DNA from 2 places in the Amycolatopsis sp. NBC_00345 genome. Region 1 is predicted to be linked to the other one. Evidence: predicted binding sites of a transcription regulator. Region 1 holds the regulator's gene; the other holds the start of a gene.
The links. Region 1 encodes HspR, which represses chaperone genes until heat shock. Its sites were predicted from a motif close to ANNTTGAGTNNNNNNNACTCAANNT; they were not measured.
Positions count from the first base shown of each region.

Region 1 (6,192 bases):
GAGCAACGTTGCGGGCAAAGGGGCCCAAGGCGGCTACTCTGCGGACGAGCCACGTCAAGCCGACGTCGCGACAGCTTCGAGCAGCATGTCCGGGAGAACGAGGTGGAGCAGTGGTGAATTCCCGCGGGAACGCCGGGACGAGACGGCGCGAGCCGCGGCCGCCGGATCAGGCCGCCGCCCGCTCGTGACGCCCCCGCCCGTCCCCGTGCACCACTCCCGACCAGCGAACGACAGCCCATGACAGCCGATTCGGTCAGCCCGATCCCCCGCTCGGCCGCGCCCCGCGAGGCGCCGGCCGCGGTCACCGCGATGGTGCGGCTGATCCGTGACACCTGGGCGAAGTCCGAGCCGTTCATCCCGGAGATCTCGCAGTTCTTCTACGGGATGCTGTTCACCCTCGCCCCGGTCACCCGCGACTTCTTCCCCATCAACATGGAGGTGCAGCGCGGCCGGCTGGTGCGCGCCCTCGTGCACATCGTGCAGATGGTGGACCGGCCCGACGACCTGGTGCCGTTCCTGCGCCAGCTCGGCCGCGACCACCGCAAGTTCGGCGTCATCCCGCGGCACTACGAGGCCGTCGGCACGGCGCTGCTCGCGGCGCTGAAGAACCACCTCGGGCCCGAGTGGACGCCGGCCGTCGAACGCGCGTGGGCGGAGGCGTTCACCATCGTCGCGCGCGCCATGCAGGAGGCCGCCGCGGCCGACGCGAACCCGGCGTCGTGGCAGGCCACCGTGGTCGAGCACCGGCGGCTGACCTGGGACCTCGCGCTGGTGCGCGTGGTACCGGCCCAGCCCGTGCCGTTCCTGCCGGGGCAGTACATGAGCGTGGAGGTACCGCAGCGCCCACGGTTGTGGCGCTACCTCTCGCCGGCGAACGCGCCGCGAGAGGACGGCGGGATCGAGTTCCACGTGCGCGCCGTCGACGGCGGCTGGGTTTCGCGCGCCATCGTGAGCCACACGCAGCCCGGTGACGTCTGGCGGCTCGGGCCGCCGCTCGGGCGGATGGCCGTGGACCGCGAGCGCTCGCGCGGGGTGCTGATGGTCGCCGGCGGCACCGGCGTCGCGCCGCTGCGCTCGATCCTCGACCACCTGGCCCTGTGGGGCGAGAACCCGAAAACCCACCTGTTCTACGGCGGCCCGTCCCGCGACGACCTGTACGACCTCGAGGAGCTGCGGGCGCTGTCCTCGACCAACCCGTGGCTCACCGTGACGCCCGTGGTCGAGCGCGGCGACCACCTGCCGGGCTGTGAGCAGGGCACCCTCGCGGAGGCCGTCACTCGTTATGGCGCCTGGTCGGATCACGACATCCTCGTGTCCGGCTCGCCTTCGATGATCCGCGCGACGGTGTCGCGGATGCTCGTCGCGGGCAGCGTGCTGGGCCAGATCCAGTACGACCCGTTCACCATCGACTGAGCGAATCACGCCGGTTCCTGACCAACGAAAAGCGTTCCGGGCCAACGGAAAACGTCGAAGATCGTTTTTACTGAGCGCCAGAGGGCATTGACCCGACGTATTGGTTATTGCTCCGTTCGAGCGGGAAAACCGTTGGCTTCACCAGTTTTCCGGGCATCCGGCCTACAGTCTTGTTCTCTCGGGGGCGGCTCGCGTTAGCAAAGCCGCGTGGGTAACTGGAAATGCTTGGCCGGACTGGAGAAAACCGTTCCCGATGAGCTCTGAATCCCTGAAGTACGATCTTTCGGCGCGCCCTGCCCCCGCCGCCGCCCCCGCCCGCGGGACCGAGAACGCCCGGCTCATCCGCGAGAGTTTCGCGCTGGTGGAACCGAAAGCCGAGGAGCTGGCCCAATACTTCTACGGCGCGTTGTTCGTGATCGCCCCGGACGCCCGTGATCTTTTCCCCATCACCATGACGACCCAGCGCGACCGGTTGCTGCGCGCGCTGGTGTACGTGGTGCAGATGGTGGACCGCCCGGACGAACTCGTCACGTTCCTCGGCCAGCTGGGCCGTGACCACCGGAAGTTCGACGTGCTGACGCGCCACTACGACGCCGTGGGAACGGCACTGGTGAGCGCGTTGAAACGTTTCCTGAAGGACGCCTGGACACCCGAGGTGGAAACGGCGTGGACCTCGGCGTACGGGCTGATCTCCGAGACCATGCGCAAGGCCGCGTCCGCCGAAACCGGGCCCGCCTGGTGGAGCGGAACCGTGCTGGAGCACCGGAAGCTCTCGCGTGACATCGCGCTGGTGCGGGTGCAGACCGAGCACCTCCTGCCGTACCGCGCCGGCGGTTACGTGAGCGTGGAAGTGCCGCAGCGGCCGCGGCTGTGGCGTTACCTCTCGCCGGCGACGGCGCCGCGCGACGACGGGCTGCTGACCTTCCACGTCCGCTCGGTGCCGGGCGGCTGGGTCTCGCGCGCCATCGTGAACCACGCCCGGGCTGGGGATGTGTGGCGGCTGGGGCCGCCGCTGGGCGCGCTCTCGGTGACACCGGTGGCGGACCAGCGGCCGTTGCTGATGATCGCGGGCGGCACCGGCATCACGCCACTGCTGTCCATCCTGGACGACCTCGCGCGCTGGAAGCGAAACCCGCCCGTCCACCTGTTCTTCGGCGGGCGCCGGCCCGGTGACCTCTACGCGCTGGACGAGCTGAGACGGCTGGCCGTCACCGCGCCATGGCTGACGGTGACGCCGGTGACGGAGGAGGGCGCGGTCTCCGGCGGCGACCGGGGCACCCTGGCCGCCGCTGTGACGCAGCGTGGCAAGTGGAAGAAGCACAACGTGCTGGTGTCGGGCTCACCGCCGATGATCCGCGCGACGATCGCGAAGCTGCTGGCGGCCGGCGTGGACCTGGAACGCATCTCGTACGATCCGTTCACCATCGACTGATTTGTCCATTTCGGACAGAGCGCCGGCGGGCTAAGGTCGGGGCATGGAGATCCGGATCCCCGCCGCGGACGGCGGCATCAAGGGCTACCTGGCCACCCCCGAAGGCGACGGGCCCTTCCCCGGCCTGGTGATCATCCACGACGCGATCGGCCTGTCGCAGGACGCGCGGAACATCACCGACCGGTTCGCCGCCGAGGGCTACCTGGCGCTGAGCCCCGACCTGTACTCGCGCGGCGGTTTCTTCCGCTGTGTGAAGCGCGTGTTCAGCGAGCTGTTCGCCCGCTCGGGCCGCGCGTACGACGACATCGAGGCGGCCCGCTCGCTCGTGGCCGCGCGCCCGGACGCGACCGGCAAGGTCGGCGTCGTCGGCTACTGCCTGGGCGGTGGCTTCGCGCTGGTCGCGGCGTCACGCGAGTTCGACGCCTCCGCGCCCTACTACGGCCAGCTGCCCCGCGACCTGTCCGCTTTGGACGGCGCCTGCCCCATAGTCGCCAGCTTCGGCCGCCGCGACCCGACCCTGCGCGGCGCGGCCGCGAAACTCGAAGCGGAACTGGAGTCCCGCGGCATCCCGCACGACGTCAAGGAGTACCCCGACGCCGGCCACAGCTTCGCGAACAAGATGGGCCCGGCCCCGCTGCAGGCCCTGGTGCGCATCGCGAACTTCGGCTACCACGAGCCTTCGGACTCCGACGCCTGGAAGCGGGTGACCGGGTTCTTCGCCGAGCACCTGAAATGACTCGTGAGTGTTTATGACGGTTCTAACCGTCATAAACACTCACGAGCTGTTCAGCGGTGCTTGGGTTTCCAGACCACCAGCGACGTCTGCTGCCGCATCGGGACGAGGTCCTTGCGGTAGGAGGCGTGGACCGCGGCGGCCGCCTGCTCGGCGGCCGCGTAGGCCGCGGCGATCTCCTCGGTCAGCTCGTGCACGCGGGCGCGCAGGGCGTCGACCTGGTTCTCCAGCTCGATGATGCGCTTGACGCCCGCGAGGTTGACGCCGGCCTCCTGCGAGAGGCGTTGCACCTCGCGCAGCAGGGCGATGTCACGCATCGAGTAGCGACGGCCGCCGCCGGAGGTGCGGCCCGGCGAGACCAGGCCCTGGCGGTCGTAGGAGCGCAACGTCTGGGCGTGCAGCCCCGAGAGCTGCGCCGCCACCGAAATCACGAACACCGGCGTGTCCTCGTCCGCGCCGTGTGGGAGTCCCGGTAGTCCGCCGAACATCACCCTCACCTGCCTTCGAGCAACTCGGTGATCTGGGGCCGCGGGTCGTGGCCCTTGATCGACTCGGCGTAGGCCTCGAGCGCCGAGCGCGCCTTGTCATCCAGTTTGGCCGGAACCTCGGCCTGCAGGGTCACCAGCAGGTCACCCTGTGAGCCGTCCCGCTTCTGAATGCCCTTTCCCCGCACGCGCAACACTCGGCCACTCGCGGTACCCGCGGGCACCTTGAGTGACACCTTGCCGTCCAGCGTGGGCACCGTGACGGTGGTGCCCAGCGCCAGCTCGGTGAAGTCCACCGGCACGGTCAGCGTCAGGTTCAGGTCCTTGCGGCCGAACAGCGGGTGCGGCGCGACGTGCACGCGTACGTACAGGTCACCGGCCTGCGCGCCGCCCCGGCCCGGCTCGCCTTGCGCGGCCAGGCGGATCCGCTGGTCGTCGTCGACGCCCGGCGGGATGCGCACGGTCAGCGTGCGGGTGCGGGTGCTGATGCCCTCGCCACCGCACTCCGGGCACGGGTCGTCGATCAGCTGGCCGCGGCCTCGGCAGTCTCGGCACGGCTCGGAGAACGCGAACGCGCCCTGGCTGCGGCTGACCAGGCCGGACCCGCTGCAGGTCGGGCAGGTGCGCGGCGACGTGCCCGGCTTCGCGCCGCTGCCGCCGCACGTCGAGCACGTGGCCGGGCTCGACAGCCGCAACGGCAGGGTCGCGCCCTTGACCGCCTCGGTGAAGTCGATCCGGACGTCGGTCTCGACGTCGGCCCCGCGCTGCGGACGGTTCGCCGACGCGCCCGCCGGGCCACCCCGGCCACGGCCGAAGATGCCGCCCAGTATGTCGCCGAGCCCGCCGAAGCCGCCCTGCTGCGCACCGGTCTGGCTGAAGATGTCGCCCATGTCGAAGCCACCGGCCCCGCCGGCACCGCCGCCGGGGAAGCCGCCGAACCCGCCCGCGCCGCCGGCGCCGAAGAGGCTCTTGGCCTCGTCGTACTCCTTGCGCTTGGCCGGGTCGGACAGCACGCCGTAGGCCTCGGAGACGGCCTTGAACTTGTTCTCCGCCTCCGTGTTGCCCGCGTTGGCGTCCGGGTGGTTTTCCTTGGCCAGCTTGCGGTAGGCCTTCTTGATCTCGTCCGCGGTGGCGTCGGAGGAGACACCCAGCTCCCGGTAGAAGTCCTTACCGATCCATTCCCGAGCACTCACCGGGTGCCTCCTCCTTCCACTGTGGAACGACAGTTACTTCTGGTTCGGCTCATCGATCGACCCGTCGAGCGGCAGCTCGCCGCCGACGGGCGGGTCGACCGGAGCGTCCGCGCCCGGCTCGTGGTCGGTGACCGCGACGAGCGCCGCGCGCAGCACCCGGTCCCCGAAGCGGTAGCCGCGGCGCATGACCACGGTGACCGTCGGGCCCGCCACGTCCGGCGAGGTGTTGTGCTGGACGGCCTCGTGCACGCTCGGGTCGAAGGGCTCGCCCTCCGCGCCGAACGACTCCAGGCCGGCCCGCTGCAGACCGCTGACCAGCTTGTCGCCGACCGCCTTGAACGCACCGGTCAGGTCGCCGTGCTGCTCCGCGCGCTCGAGGTCGTCGAGCAGGGGCAGCATGTCCTCGACCACGGACGCCTTGGCGCGCAGCACCACGGCCTCGCGGTCACGGTCCACCCGCTTGCGGTAGTTCGCGTACTCCGCCTGCAAACGCTGCAGGTCGGCAGTGCGCTCGGCCAGCTGCTTCTCGACGTCGGACGCCACCGAGACGGCGTCGTCCACGACCGAGTCGCCGAGCGAGGGGCCCGCGTGCTTGCCCGCGAGCTCCTCCTCGGCCGGCACTGGCGCTTCACTTTCCGGGGCAGGTGGGCGGACCTCGCCGGTCTGCGGGTCGACCCGCCGCCGGTCACGCACGACCACCGGTTCGTCCGGGCCCCGGCCCTCGGTGTCCTCGTGTCGTGGGGTCACTTCTTCTCGTCCTCTTCCACGATCTCGGCGTCGACCACGTCGTCGGCCTTGGCCTGGCCGGCTCCGCCCGCGGCGCCACCGGCCGCGCCCGCGGCGCCACCGGCCGCGCCCGCGGCACCCGCGTCGGCACCCGGAGCGCCTTCGGCGTTCGCGTTGGCGTACAGCGCGGTGCCCAGCTCCTGCGAAGCC
Region 1 covers NZ_CP107995.1:7,891,804-7,897,995, forward strand. The annotation lists gene OG943_RS35640 (globin domain-containing protein) at 238-1,413, shown strand; gene OG943_RS35645 (globin domain-containing protein) at 1,667-2,845, shown strand; gene OG943_RS35650 (dienelactone hydrolase family protein) at 2,889-3,581, shown strand; gene OG943_RS35655 (heat shock protein transcriptional repressor HspR) at 3,632-4,066, opposite strand; gene dnaJ (molecular chaperone DnaJ) at 4,072-5,256, opposite strand; gene grpE (nucleotide exchange factor GrpE) at 5,290-6,003, opposite strand; gene dnaK (molecular chaperone DnaK) at 6,000-6,192, opposite strand, start outside.

Region 2 (6,192 bases), 960 kb from region 1:
ACGCGCGACGGCCGGGCGCGTCTTCGACCGCACACCGGGCACGGATCCCGCGGTCCAGATGGCCAACCAGCTGGGCATGGTGTTCTCCAAGCTCGACTGCAAGCCGCGCTGGCGCGAGCGCTTGCCCGAAATAACCACACCGGCGCTCGTGGTGCACGGCCGTCGCGACCCCTTCTTCCCGGTCGGCAACGGCGAAGCACTCGCGCGCGAGATCCCCGGCGCGCGGCTGCTCGTCCTCGAACAGGCCTCGACCGCGATCCCCGACGCGGCCGCCGACGAGGTCGCCGAGGCGATGCTCGCGCTATAAGGAAGAGGCCCCCGCTCCGGAGAACGGGGGCCTCGAAACCGAACAGCTCACGCAGCCTGGCGCACCGCCGTGGAGGCCGGGCTCAGCGCCAGGTCCAGCACCTCACGGACGTTCGCCACGGCGTGGACGTCCAGCTGCGACAGGACTTCGGCCGGGACGTCGTCCAGGTCGGGCTCGTTGCGCTGCGGGATGATGACCGTCTTCATGCCCGCGCGGTGGGCCGCCAGCAGCTTCTGCTTCACGCCGCCGATCGGGAGGACGCGCCCGGTCAGGGAGACCTCGCCGGTCATCGCCACGTCGGCGCGGACCACGCGGCCCGACAGCAGCGACGCGAGCGCCGTTGTCATCGTCACGCCGGCCGAGGGGCCGTCCTTCGGCACCGCGCCCGCGGGGACGTGGACGTGGATGCCGCGGTCCTTCAGGTCACTCACCGGCAGCTCCAGCTCCGCGCCGTGCGAACGCAGGTAGGACAGCGCGATCTGCACCGACTCCTTCATCACTTCGCCGAGCTGGCCCGTCAGCTGCAGGCCCGTCGCGCCGCTTTCCGGATCGGACAGCGAGGCCTCGATGTAGAGGACGTCACCACCAGCACCCGTCACCGCGAGACCCGTCGCGACGCCCGGCAACGCTGTGCGCTGCGTCGACGCCGGCAGCGACGACTCCGGCACGTGCCGCGGGCGGCCCAGGTATGCCTCCAAATCGTTGGCGTCCAAGGAAACCGGCAGCAAAAGCTCGTCGAGCGCCACCTTCGTCGCGATCTTGCGCAGCACCTTCGCGATGGTCCGGTTCACGTCGCGCACGCCCGCCTCGCGGGTGTACTCGGCGGCGATCCGGCTGTACGCCTCGTCGGTCAGCACCACTTCGCCCGGCTTGATGCCGGCGCGCTCCAGCTCACGCGGCAGCAGGTGGTCGCGTGCGATGGTCACCTTCTCGTGCTCGGTGTAGCCGTCCAGCGTGACCAGCTCCATGCGGTCGAGCAACGGGCCGGGGATGGTCTCCAGCGCGTTCGCCGTCGCCAGGAACACGACGTCGGACAGGTCCAGCTCCACCTCGAGGTAGTGGTCGCGGAACGTGTGGTTCTGCTCCGGGTCCAGCACCTCCAGCAGGGCGGCCGTCGGGTCGCCGCGGTAGTCGGCGCCGACCTTGTCGATCTCGTCGAGCAGCACGACCGGGTTCATCGAGCCGGCCTCCTTGATGGCCCGCACGATGCGGCCGGGCAGCGCGCCGACGTACGTGCGCCGGTGGCCGCGGATCTCTGCCTCGTCCCGGATTCCGCCGAGGGCGACCCGGACGAACTTGCGGCCCATGGCCCGCGCGACGGACTCGCCCAGCGACGTCTTGCCGACCCCGGGAGGACCGGCGAGTGCGAGCACGGCGCCCGAACGCCGTCCACCCACCGGGCCGAGACCGGACTCCGCGCGGCGCTTGCGCACGGCCAAGTACTCGATGATGCGTTCCTTGACGTCGTCGAGGCCCGCGTGGTCCGCGTCGAGCACGGCGCGCGCGGCGGCGATGTCGTAGACGTCCTCCGTGCGCTCGTTCCACGGCAGCTCCAGCACCGTGTCGAGCCACGTGCGGATCCAGCCGCCCTCGGGCGACTGCTCGGAGGTGCGCTCCAGCTTGTCGACCTCGGCCAGCGCGGCCTTCTTCACGTTGTCGGGCAGTTCGGCGGCCTCGACGCGGGCGCGGTAGTCGTCGTCCTCGGCGGTGCCGTCGAGCTCGCCCAGCTCCTTGCGGATCGCTTCGAGCTGGCGGCGCAGCAGGAATTCCTTCTGCTGCTTCTCCATGCCATCGGCGACGTCCTTGCGGATGGTGTCGGTGACCTCCAGCTCAGCGAGGTACTCGCGGCTCCATTCAAGGGCCTTCTCGAGCCGGGCGCTGACGTCGAGCGCGTTCAGCAGCTCGATTTTCTGGTCGGTGTTCAGGTACGGCGCGTTGCCGGACAGGTCGGCGACCGCGGACGGCTCCTCGATCTGCTGGACGGCGTCGATCATCTGCCAGCCGCCGCGCTGCTGCAGCACGGAGATCACCACGGCCTTGTACTCGGCGGCGAGCTTGGCGGAACGGTCGTCGGTGGTCTCGGCCGCGTCGTCGGCGTGGACCCAGCGGGCCGCGCCGGGACCGTCGGCGATGCGGCCGACGACCGCGCGGCCGGTGCCGCGCAGCAGGACGGCGGCCTTGCCACCGGGGACCCGGCCCACACGCTCGACGGTCGCGACGGTGCCGAGCCCGGCGTACTCGCCGTGGACACGCGGCACGATCAGGACCTCGGCCTTGGCGGCCGCGCCGGAGTGGATGCCGGGGAAGGACGCCGTCGCGGGCGTCTTGGCCTGGGCGGACTCCACCGCGGCCCGGGTCTCGGCGTCGGTGAGGTCGAGCGGGACCACCATGCCCGGCAGCACGACGTCGTCATCGAGCGGGAGCACGGGCAGGAGGCGGGTGTCGGTCATGTGCACTCCTCGGGTAGTTGAGTCTGCTCTGCTCAACTCTCCGATGGGCCGGTTTGTTTCCGAAGGAGTGTTCGCTGGGAGCGATCGGAGGAAGGTCGCTGCGCGCCTGCGTACCGATCAGGCCGGCCGCCGCGCGACCGCGCACCAGGCGAACGGCCGGGTCTCGGCTTCCACCGCCGAGACCGACTGCTCCGGGCGCCAGTCCGGCAGCGCCGTCATCCCCGGCTCCAGCAGGGGCCAGCCGCCGAACCACGGCAGGATCTCCCCGGCCGAGCGGAGGTACGCGGGGTTCGAGGTGTCGCGGTAGGCGTCGACGAAACGGCGGACTTCCGCGGCGCGCTCGGGCGGCGCGTCTTCGGTGCAGGTGCCGTGCGTCACGGCCAGCCAGGACCCCGGCGCGAGCTTCGCGCGGTAGGTGGCCATCAGGCCGTCGGGGTCGTCGTCCGGGCCGATGAAGTGCAGGACGGTGATCATCAGCAGGCAGACGGGCTCCGACCAGTCGATCAGCCGCTGCGTGGTCTCGTCGGCGAACACCGCCGCCGGGTCGCGGATGTCGCGCTGCGCCAGGCCGGCCCAGTCCGTGGCCTCCTCGCGCTCGAGGATGAGGGTCGAGTGCGCGGCCGCCACGGCCTCGTAGTCCACGTAGACGACCGCGGCGGGCTCGTCGGCGGGCAGCCGGTCGGAGACGATCTCGTGCACGTTGCCCGCGGTCGGCACGCCGGAGCCGAGGTCGACGAACTGCCGGATGCCCGCGTCCAGCGCGGCCTCGACCACGCGGTTCATGAACGCCCGGTTCTGCCGCGAAATCGGCCGGATCAGCGGCCAGACCTTCTCCACCCGGCGGCCGAACTCGCGGTCGACGGCCCAGTTCTGCGAACCGCCCAGGTACCAGTCGTAGACCCGGGCCGCGGACGGCTTGTCGATGTCGACGCCGGCCGGGACCTCGTCCGCGGTCATGCCGACGGCTTCTCCGCGACCGCGCACCAGGCGAACGGCCGGGCCTCGGCCTCGACCGCGTTCAGCTCTCGCTCCGGGCGCCAGTCCGGCAGGTGCGTGATGCCCGGGTCCAGCAGCGGCCAGCCGCCGAACAGCGGCTCGATCTCGTCGCGGTCGCGCAGCCACATCGGGTTGCTGGTCTTGCGGTACTGCTCGACGAGCCAGCGCAGGCCGTCCAGCGCCGGGCCGCTGCCGTCGCCCTCGCTCATCTGCGAAATGGCGAGCCAGCTGCCGGGCGCGAGCGCGTCACGGTAGGCCTTGACCATGCCCTCCGGGTCGTCGTCCGGGCCGACGAAGTGCAGCACCGCCATCATCATCAGGCAGACCGGCTGGTCGAAGTCGATCAGCTCGCGGGTGGTCTCGGCGCGCAGCACCGTCCGGGGCTTGCGCATGTCCGCCTGGAGGACGCCGGCCCAGTCGGTGGCCGCCGCATCTTCGAGGATCAGCGTGGCGTGCGCGACGGCGACCGGCTCGTAGTCGACGTACACCACGGTCGCGTGGTCCTCGTCGCCCAGCTCGGCCTCGATCACCTCGTGCACGTTGCCCGCCGTCGGCACGCCGGAGCCGAGGTCGACGAACTGCCGGATGCCGGCCGCGAGCGCCGCCTGCACCACGCGGTTCATGAACTCGCGGTTCTGCTTCGCCCCCGGCTTCACCAGCGACCACTGCCGCTCGGCCTTCCGGCCGAACTCGCGGTCGACGGCCCAGTTCTGCTTGCCCCCGAGGAACCAGTCGTAGATCCGGGCCGCCGACGGCTTCTCGGTGTCCACGCCCTCCGGCGCTCTCGGTGCGGCATCCGGCTGCTCGGTCACGTCGACGACTCCCCTCGTCCGGCCACTACAGCCAGCCTAGTCAGGGGAGCCGTCACGGTCAGCCGCCAGGCGCGCCGGGGGAACCGCTCGTCGCGGGCGTCTTCAGCGGGCCGCGGGCCGCCGCTGCCAGCCCGTCCACAGCGGACGGTAGCCCTGGGCGTACCAGAACGGCGTCGAGCGCGGGTTGGCCAGCGCGTGGTGCAGGAGGACGACGTCGGCGCCCGCCTCGTCGAAGACCTGGTGCGCGTGGGCCGCCAGCGCGGTGCCGACGCCGGCCGAACGCGCCGCCTCGGCGACCGCAAGAGAAGAGAGGTACCCGACGCGCGAGGCGGCGACGCGGTGCTTGATCCACGAAGTCTCGTCCGGCATCTGCAGCACGGCCATGCCCAGCGGCTGGCCGTAGAGCTCCGCGATCCACACCTGCGGCTCCGGCCGTTCCAGCTGGCGCAGCAGCTCCTTCGACACCACTTCCTCGGCGCCGGGCCGCACCGTGACCCGGCCGAACTGCGCGTCGTAGCGCTGCAGTTCCAGCATCAGGCCGACGGCCGTGTCCAGGTCGTCCGGAGTCGCGTGGCGGATGCAGACGCCGGGGGTCGCGGCCGGGCCGGGGGCGGCCATGCGCTGGGCCGGGCGGACCGCGATCACGCCGGCCGGCGCGAAGCCGTGGCGCAGGAGTTCGGCGGTGCCGGCGGTGTCTCGGCTGGGCCGGGAGAGCACCGCTGCGCATTCGGGGTCCCCCGGGCGGGCGAGGGTCCGCAGGTGTTCATCCCATTGAGTGAGCAGGACGTCCAGCGCGGCCGCGGGGGCGGGTCCGGCGAGCTGGATCTCGAGCCGGTGCTCGGCCAGCGCGCGCCAGATGGACTGGGGGCTGTCGGCGCCCAGCTCGGTGTGCGTGGCCAGTCCGGCCGCGCTGGTGTCGCCGACCTGGGCGGACAGGAGAGTGGTGTCCCCATTGACCTCGAAGGGGAGTGGCGCGGGAAGCAAGGCGTCCACCGTGGCGATCCGCGCCGCGTGTCCGGTGGCAGTCACGTCGTTGTGCATGACTTCTATTGTCGCCCTGCTCGTCCCGGCAGAACCCCTGAACACACCCCACAGCGCCCGAAGGGCCCGGATCAGAGCCGAACGGGGCGTTTCACTCCTTGGTCCACGCAGGTCAGCGCCACAACCCCATTGTTAACCCTGGGGTGATCTCCTACTGTCTCGAAAGGGACACGGGTACGCCCTACGGGGTACGGTATTGCCCTTGTCCACACCTGACGTCACTGATCGAGCGCGACCGGTTGGGCAGCCGGGAAGGAAGGTCGGATGCCGGACACGAACGGCAGGCCCGATGCCGCCACCGGAGCGGGGCAGGGCAGGGGCGGCGCCGGTTCGCCGACCTTGACCGAGGCCCGGACGGACGAGCGCCGGTTCCGCGTCTACACCTTCGCCGTGCTGAGCCTCGGGCTCGTCGCCGCGCTCGCGGTCAGCACGTGGCTCCCGTTCCACGGCTCGGCCAAGCTGTGGTGGATCGGCCCGGTCCTCGCGCTCGCCTTCCTGCTCGCCGAGCAGCTGGGCATCAACGTCGACGTGCGCAGCGGCATCTCGTGGACGATCTCGTTCACCGAAATTCCGCTGGTAATCGGTT
Region 2 covers NZ_CP107995.1:8,854,885-8,861,076, forward strand. The annotation lists gene OG943_RS40250 (alpha/beta fold hydrolase) at 1-307, shown strand, start outside; gene lon (endopeptidase La) at 355-2,757, opposite strand; gene OG943_RS40260 (SAM-dependent methyltransferase) at 2,875-3,714, opposite strand; gene OG943_RS40265 (SAM-dependent methyltransferase) at 3,711-4,565, opposite strand; gene OG943_RS40270 (GNAT family N-acetyltransferase) at 4,668-5,606, opposite strand; gene OG943_RS40275 (putative bifunctional diguanylate cyclase/phosphodiesterase) at 5,871-6,192, shown strand, end outside.
Region 2: the regulator HspR is predicted to act here: its motif matches at 2,772-2,796, upstream of lon (endopeptidase La).